DNA from 2 places in the Micromonospora sp. LOL_021 genome. Region 1 is predicted to be linked to the other one. Evidence: riboswitches for the same ligand, from Rfam matches in the RefSeq annotation. Region 1 holds a riboswitch; the other holds the start of a gene.

Evidence for each region. Region 1 has a riboswitch for thiamine pyrophosphate ahead of ACFHWT_RS02385 (thiamine phosphate synthase). Riboswitches for the same ligand answer to the same signal wherever they lie in the genome.
Region 2: another riboswitch for thiamine pyrophosphate. It lies ahead of ACFHWT_RS00345 (ECF transporter S component); the one in region 1 lies ahead of ACFHWT_RS02385 (thiamine phosphate synthase).

Annotation. Positions count from the first base shown of each region.
Region 1 is NZ_JBHMIN010000002.1:62,206-65,597, forward strand. Features, by position in the region: gene thiO (glycine oxidase ThiO) at 1-1,005, opposite strand, end outside; gene ACFHWT_RS02385 (thiamine phosphate synthase) at 1,002-1,673, opposite strand; TPP riboswitch at 1,668-1,779, opposite strand; gene ACFHWT_RS02390 (DUF397 domain-containing protein) at 2,147-2,347, opposite strand; gene ACFHWT_RS02395 (DUF397 domain-containing protein) at 2,432-2,632, opposite strand; gene ACFHWT_RS02400 (DUF5753 domain-containing protein) at 2,629-3,201, opposite strand; gene ACFHWT_RS02405 (helix-turn-helix domain-containing protein) at 3,093-3,392, opposite strand, start outside.
Region 2 is NZ_JBHMIN010000001.1:71,697-75,088, forward strand. Features, by position in the region: gene ACFHWT_RS00340 (ABC transporter ATP-binding protein) at 1-1,327, opposite strand, end outside; gene ACFHWT_RS00345 (ECF transporter S component) at 1,407-2,006, opposite strand; TPP riboswitch at 2,003-2,108, opposite strand; gene ACFHWT_RS00350 (permease) at 2,320-3,336, shown strand; gene ACFHWT_RS00355 (TIGR03943 family putative permease subunit) at 3,333-3,392, shown strand, end outside.

The DNA of each region.
Region 1 (3,392 bases):
CCCGGTCGCCACCAGCACTTCCCGGTCTGCGGTGCCGCCGGCCGGGCCGACGTCGGACTGCTGGTGCCAGCCGAGCAGCGGCGCGTTGTCCGGGGTTCCGGGCCGGGCCGCCGCCTGCGCCTCAATCAGCTCGTACTCGGCGATCTCCGGCAGCAGGTCGGCGGCGGCGCGCAGCAGTTCCAGCACCGCACCGGCGGTGACGGTGGTGTCGCCGCGTTCCTCGACGGTGGCGCCGACGACCACCTCACCGTCGGCGCGGGGCACCAGGTAGACGTGCCGGCTGTCGGCGTACCCCCGGATCACGTGCCGGAACCCGACGGCACCGGCGGATGCCCGGAGCCGCAGGATCTGGCCTTTGACCGGGCGGACCGGCAGCCCGGTCAGCGCCGCCGATCCGCAGCCGGCGGCGACCACGACGACCCCCGAATCCAGCGTGGAAACGTCGGTGACCGGTTGCGGGACGACGGTCACCCCGGCCCGGTCCAGTGCGGTGTCCAACGCCGCGACCAGCCGACGCGGGTCGACCTGGTGGTCGTCGGGCATCAGCGCACCGCCGCGCACCCTCGGAGCCAGCGCCGGCTCGCGCTCGCGCAGCGCCGTGGCGCGCAGCAGCGTGATCGGCAGGTCCAGACTCTGCTGGTACGCCCAGAGCCGCTCCGCCTCGCGCCGGTCGTCGCCGGTCAGCGTGACGACCAGCGTGCCGTCGGTGCGGTAGCCGATGTCCTGGCCGGTGACGGCGGTCAACTCGGCGGCGAACGCCGGCCAGCGGGCAGCCGAGTCGACCAGCAGCAGAGTCAGCTCAGCCTCGCCGAAGTGCGACTCGGCGACCGGGGCGAGCATCCCGGCGGCCACCGACGACGCCCCGGACCCGGGTGCCGGGTCGTAGAGCACTGTACGCAGCCCACGCTGGGCGCACCGCCAGGCGATACTCATCCCGATCGGCCCGCCGCCGACCACCGCGACATCGGCCCGGCCGTTGGCGTTTCCGCTGCCTGTCACCGTCATGCCGGCGCTCCGTCGGCGGCGGCCGGCCGCTGCCATACCGCCGCCAGCAGCTCAGCCGTGGCCCGCCCCGGGTCGGCGGCACCCGCGATCGCGCCGACCACCGCGACTCCATGCGCCCCGGCGGCCAGCAGGTCCGGCACCCGGTCCACAGTGATCCCGGCGATCGCCATCACCGGCACGTCGACCGCAGCGGCGACGGCGGCCAGCCCGGCCGGCCCGATCGGGTCCGGCAGCCCGGACTTGGTGCCGGTGGCGTAGCACGGCCCGACCCCCAGGTACGTCGCCCCGGCGGCGACCGCCGCCCGCCCGGTGGCCGGGTCACGGGCGGTGGCACCGAGGATCGCGGCCGGGCCGAGCACCCGGCGCGCGGCGTCGACCGGCAGGTCCAGGGCACCGACGTGCGCGCCGGCCGCACCGGTGGCGAGCGCGACGTGCAACCGGTCGTTGACCAGGCAGGTCACCTGGTACGCGGCACATTCGGCGACCGCCCGGCCGGTCAGCTCGTACGCGTCCCGGTCGGACATGTCGTCCTCGACGCGCACCTGCACGACCAGGTCGGCGACGGCGTCGGCAGCGCGGGCAGCGGCAAGGGCCGCCCGCAGTACGCCGAGCGGGTCACGCCCGGGTCGGGTGTCGGTGATCAGATGCAGTCGCCCAAGGGACGGCACGGCAACGCTCCTCCCTGCGCCGGCATTACCCGGATCAGGTTCGACGGTCGGAGGCCGCGTCAGCCTCCCTCTCAGCCCGGTGCACCGGGCTCCCGTGGGTTACTTGCCTGTTACCGTACGACGGTCTCGTCGATCCGCCAAGGGCCGATCCGAGGCAACCTTCGGTCGCTGCCCACCCCGCCGCTGTCGGCCGTGACCAGGCTCACCATCAGCTGGGCAGACGAAGATCACGCGCAGCCCGGATGCGTCATTGGCGCAGGTGACTACCGGTAGTCATGCTATTTTCGGTAGCGCAGGAGGCCCTTCGGGGTTCCCGCAGCCGCCTTGGGGCCCGCTCACGCGGGCCCTTTGTGCGTCTGGCGTGCCGGATTCCAACACCACGTGTGTTAGACCCGTGGTTGCACCCAGGACCACATGCGCTCGTTGGCGACGGCCGCCCTACGCGATCCTCTGGTCGGCCGGACCCAGAAGCGTCAGCTGGTGAAGGTGCCAGCCCTCGCGGCGGCGACGAAACTCGACCAGCTTGCCGGGGCGATCACCAGCACCGGACCAGCCAGATCCTTCGAGTCCCGCACCCCGATCACGCCACCCAGCCCGTCCGCCACCTCGACACACTCGCCCTGGTTGTTCGACCGGCTGCTCTTCCGCCAGTTGGTGGAACCAAAGTCGATCATCGCCGTACTCCCTTACGGATCGGATCACGCCTCGGCGGTCGAAGTCACGAGGCGGCGTCGCGGCGCAACTCCACCGACCGCCAATCAACTCGTGAGGGTGCTGTTCTTCGTAGCGGCGACGAAGCGTGACCAGCTTGCCGGGGCGATCACCAGCACCGGACCAGCCGGATCCTTCGAGTCCCGCACCCCGACGACCCCACCCAGTCCGTCCGCCACCTCGACGCACTGACCCTGGTTGTTTGATCGGCTGCTCTTGCGCCAGCTAGCTCCGGAAAGCTCGATCATGACTCGTACTCCTTCGCGGTCCGCCAGAAGAGGTCACGACTGGCCTGCTCGCTCAGCGCCCGGCCAGCGATGTCGGTGAAGGTCCAAGCGTACCGCTCAGCCTCATCCGGCCGATCGAGGAACAGAGCTCCTGTCAGCTCCTCCACGTAGACAGTCGTCGGCTCGTTCCCTTCTGGAAAATCAAGAAGAGTGAACGAACCGTGCGCCATCAGGCCGGCGTGCAGCCCGGCGCTGAAGGGCAGCACCCGGATCGAGACATTCGGCTGCTCCCCGGCCTGAGCCAGCCGACGCAACTGTCCGGCCATGGTCTGACCGCTGCCAATCGGTCGACGCAGGATCGCTTCGTCGAGCACGATGTCGAACCTGGGCAGGTAGGGCTCCATTCGGGTCAGCAACCGCGCGCGACGCATCCGCATCTCGACCCTGCGCTCGATCTCCTCCGCCGGCACTTCGTACTGGTTCACGCTGAACACGGCAGTTGCGTACTCGCGGGTCTGCAGCACGCCGGAGACGAGCTCCGTATGGAATTCGCGGAGGTGGGCGGCGGCCTCCTCCAGACCGATGAACAGCTCGAACCAGGACGGGATGCTGGCGTAGTCGTGCCACCAGCCCTTCTCCTTGGTCTTCGGGCCAGCGCCGCCAGCGCCTCGATGGTCTGCAGGTCCGCGCCGTACAACTCGCAGAGCAACACCACATCCTCGGCGCGGATCGGCACCTCACCGCGCTCCATCCGCAGCAGCTTGGTCGCCGACCACTCCAG
Region 2 (3,392 bases), on a different contig from region 1:
GCGCGACCAGTTCGAGCCAGGTACGCCGGTCCTGGCCGAACGTCGGCTCGTCGAGCACCAGCAGGCGGGGCGCGGTGGCCAGGGCGGTCGCCACACTCAGCCGCCGCGCCTCACCACCGGAGAGGGTGTACGGGTTGGCCGCCGCCAGCCGGTCCAGTCGCAGCCGGTGCAGCAGCTCGTCGACCACCGTGGCGACGGCCGGCTCCGCCAGCCCGCAGCGGCGCGGGCCGAGGGCCAGCTCGTCGGCCACCGTGGTGGCGACGAACTGGTGCTCCGGGTTCTGGAACACGTTGCCGATCCGGCGGACCAGCTCCGGTGCCCGCCACCGGTGCGGGGCCGGGCCGACCCGGCCGTCGCCGGTCAACGCGGCGGTGGCCCGGACCGTTCCGTCGGTGGCCGCGACCAGCCCGCCGAGCAGCAGGGCCAGCGTGGTCTTGCCGGCGCCGTTGGGCCCCAGTACAGCCAGCGCCTCGCCGCCGCGTACCGGCACCTCGTCGGTGAGCGGGGCGAGCCGGGGCGCCAGCCCGACCCGGTCGGCGATCAGCAGCGGCTCACCGGCCGGGGCGGCGGGCCCGCCTCGCTGCGGCAGCGGCTGGTCGGGCACCCAGACACCGTCGGCGGCCAGTTGCCCGCCGTACCGGTCGAAGATCTCGTCCGGCTTGCCGTCGGCCCGCACGCCGCCACCGGCGGACAGCACCACCACCCGGTCGACCAGCGGCAGCGCCTGGGCCACCCGGTGCTCGACGATCACCAGCGTGGTGTCCCGGTCCCCGTCGAGCGCCCCGGCGACGGCGTCGCGGACCAGGTCGGCGCCGGCCGGGTCCAGGTTCGCGGTCGGTTCGTCCAGCAGCAGCAGACCCGGCCGCAGGGAGAGCGCCCCGGCCAGGGCCAGCCGCTGCTGCTCGCCGCCGGACAGCTCGGCGGTCGGCCGGTCCCGGCCGTAGCGGAAACCGACCCGCGCCAGCGCGGCGTCCACCCGTGGCCAGATTTGCTCGGCCGGCACCCCCCGGTTCTCCAGCCCGAACGCCACGTCGTCGCCGCTGCGCGCCATCACCAGCTGGCTCTGCGGGTCCTGGAAGACGATGCCGACCCGCTCGCGGGCCTTGCGCGGGTCGAGCCCGTCGACGGTGACGGTGCCGGCCTGCTCGCCCGAGTCGGCCGGCAGCAACCCGGCGATCGCCGCCAGCAGCGTGCTCTTGCCGGCCCCCGACGGCCCGAGCAGCAGGACCCGTTCGCCAGCGTCGACGCCCAGGTCGACGTCGCGGACCGCCCAGGCCCGACGGCCGGCGTGCCGCCAGCCGAACCCGCGCAGCTCCAGCCGGCTCACGACCTGGTCAACCCCAGCTCGATCGCCACGGCCCCGGCCAGCTCCGGCCGGCTCATCCGGTGGTGCGGCCCCGGCGGGCTCACACCGTGGCGCGGTCGCGGCCGGCGGGGAACCGGTCGAGCACCCCGGTGCCCGCCAGCGCCCGGGTCAGCGCCACGCTGCCGGCACCGGCCAGCACGATCGCGCTGACCACGGTGACGATGAAGATCGGAATCCGGAAGCTGACCAGGTCGTACGGCGCGTAGTAGCGGATCTGGTCGAAGATCGCCGCGCCGAGCCCGGCGGCCGCACCGGCGGCCAGCGCCACCGGCAGCCGGAACGAGCGGTACGCCACCGCCAGGAAGACCAGTTCGGCACCGACCCCCTGGGCCAGCCCCTGCACGATCACCACGGCGCCCCACTGGCTGCCCAACGCGGCCGAGACGATCGCGGCGACCAGCTCGCAGAACAGTGCGGCCCCCGGTTTGCGGATCACCAGTGCGCCGAGCACGGCCGGCACCAGCCACACCCCGTACAGCACCGCCTGAGCGGGCGGGAAGAAGGTGAACGCGGCCTCGGTGGCGGTCCAGATCAACCCCCACAGCCAGAAGACCACCCCGAACGCGACCGCGATCACCGAGGCGACCACGATGTCGACGGTCCGCCAGCTGCGGTCGACAAATGCATTCTGTTGCGTCATAGCTCGCTCCAACTCCCTGCGCTGGCATTACCCAGATCAGGTTCGAGGGTCTGCGGGACTCCCCGCACTCTCAGCGCTGTGTGCGCTCCCCTGTGGGACATAGGTTGTCCAACCGACGCTAGCACCGGTGGCACCGCGCCGACAGTGGGCGCGTCCCGGTGTGGTGGCGGGCACCCCTGCGCGGGTTATCGTGAACTGCCCGCCTTCACACCAGCGAGGGGACCAGCCCGCCGTGACCGCTGCCGATCGCACCGCGACGCGTCGGACGCGCCCAGGCGACGAGATCGACTGGGCCGCACCGGCCGACGACGACCTGCCCGGGTCCGGCGGCGGCGCCGGGCCGCCCGGTGGCCCGCGTCCGCCCCGACGCCGGCTGTTCGGTGACCGGGTCGGCTCGGTGGAGGTGCTCGCCTTCCTGCTGATCGGGCTGGTGATCTTCCGCGAGCCGTTGGCCAACCTGATCTCCGACCCCCGGCTGCAGACCTGGACCACGGTCTTCGTGTCGGTGATGGTCCAGGCGATGCCGTTCCTGGTCTTCGGGGTGGTGCTCTCCGCGGTGATCGCGGTCTTCGTGCCCCGGTCGTTCTGGGCGAAGGCGCTGCCGAAACACCCGGCGCTGGCGGTGCCGGTGGCCAGCGCCGCCGGGGTGGTGTTGCCCGGCTGCGAGTGCGGTTCGGTGCCGATCGCCGGGTCGCTGATCCGGCGGGGCGTCGCGCCGGCCGCCGCGTTGGCCTTCCTGCTCGCCGCCCCGGCGATCAACCCGATCGTGCTGGTGGCCACGGCGGTCGCCTTCCCGAACAACCCCGAGATGGTCGTCGGCCGGGGTGTCGCCAGCCTGCTCGTCGCGGTCGTGATGGGTTGGCTGTGGCTGCGGCTGGGGCGCACCGACTGGATCCGCCTGCCGCACCGCCCCGACCTGGACGACCTGTCCCGAGCGCGGGCGTTCTGGGCGGCGGTCCGGCACGACATCATGCACGCCGGCGGTTTCCTGGTGATCGGCGCGATGGCCGCCGCCAGTATCAACGTGCTGGTGCCGGAGCGCTGGTTGCAGACCCTCGCCGACAACCCGGTGCTGTCCATCCTGGCGCTCGCCGCACTCGCCGTGCTGTTGTCGATCTGCTCCGAGGCGGACGCCTTCGTCGCGGCCTCGTTGTCGCAGTTCTCGCTCACGTCACGGCTGGTCTTCCTGGTCGTCGGCCCGATGGTCGACCTGAAACTTGTCTCGATGCAGGCCGGCACGTTCGGGCGCAGATTCGCGTACCGGTTCGCTCCGGCGACATTCCTGATCGCCATCGTGGTGGCGGTCGCGGTGGGGACGGTGCTGTTGTGAACAAACAGGCTCAAGGCGTGGTGCTGCTGCTGCTCGGCGGCGCGGTGGTCCGGGCC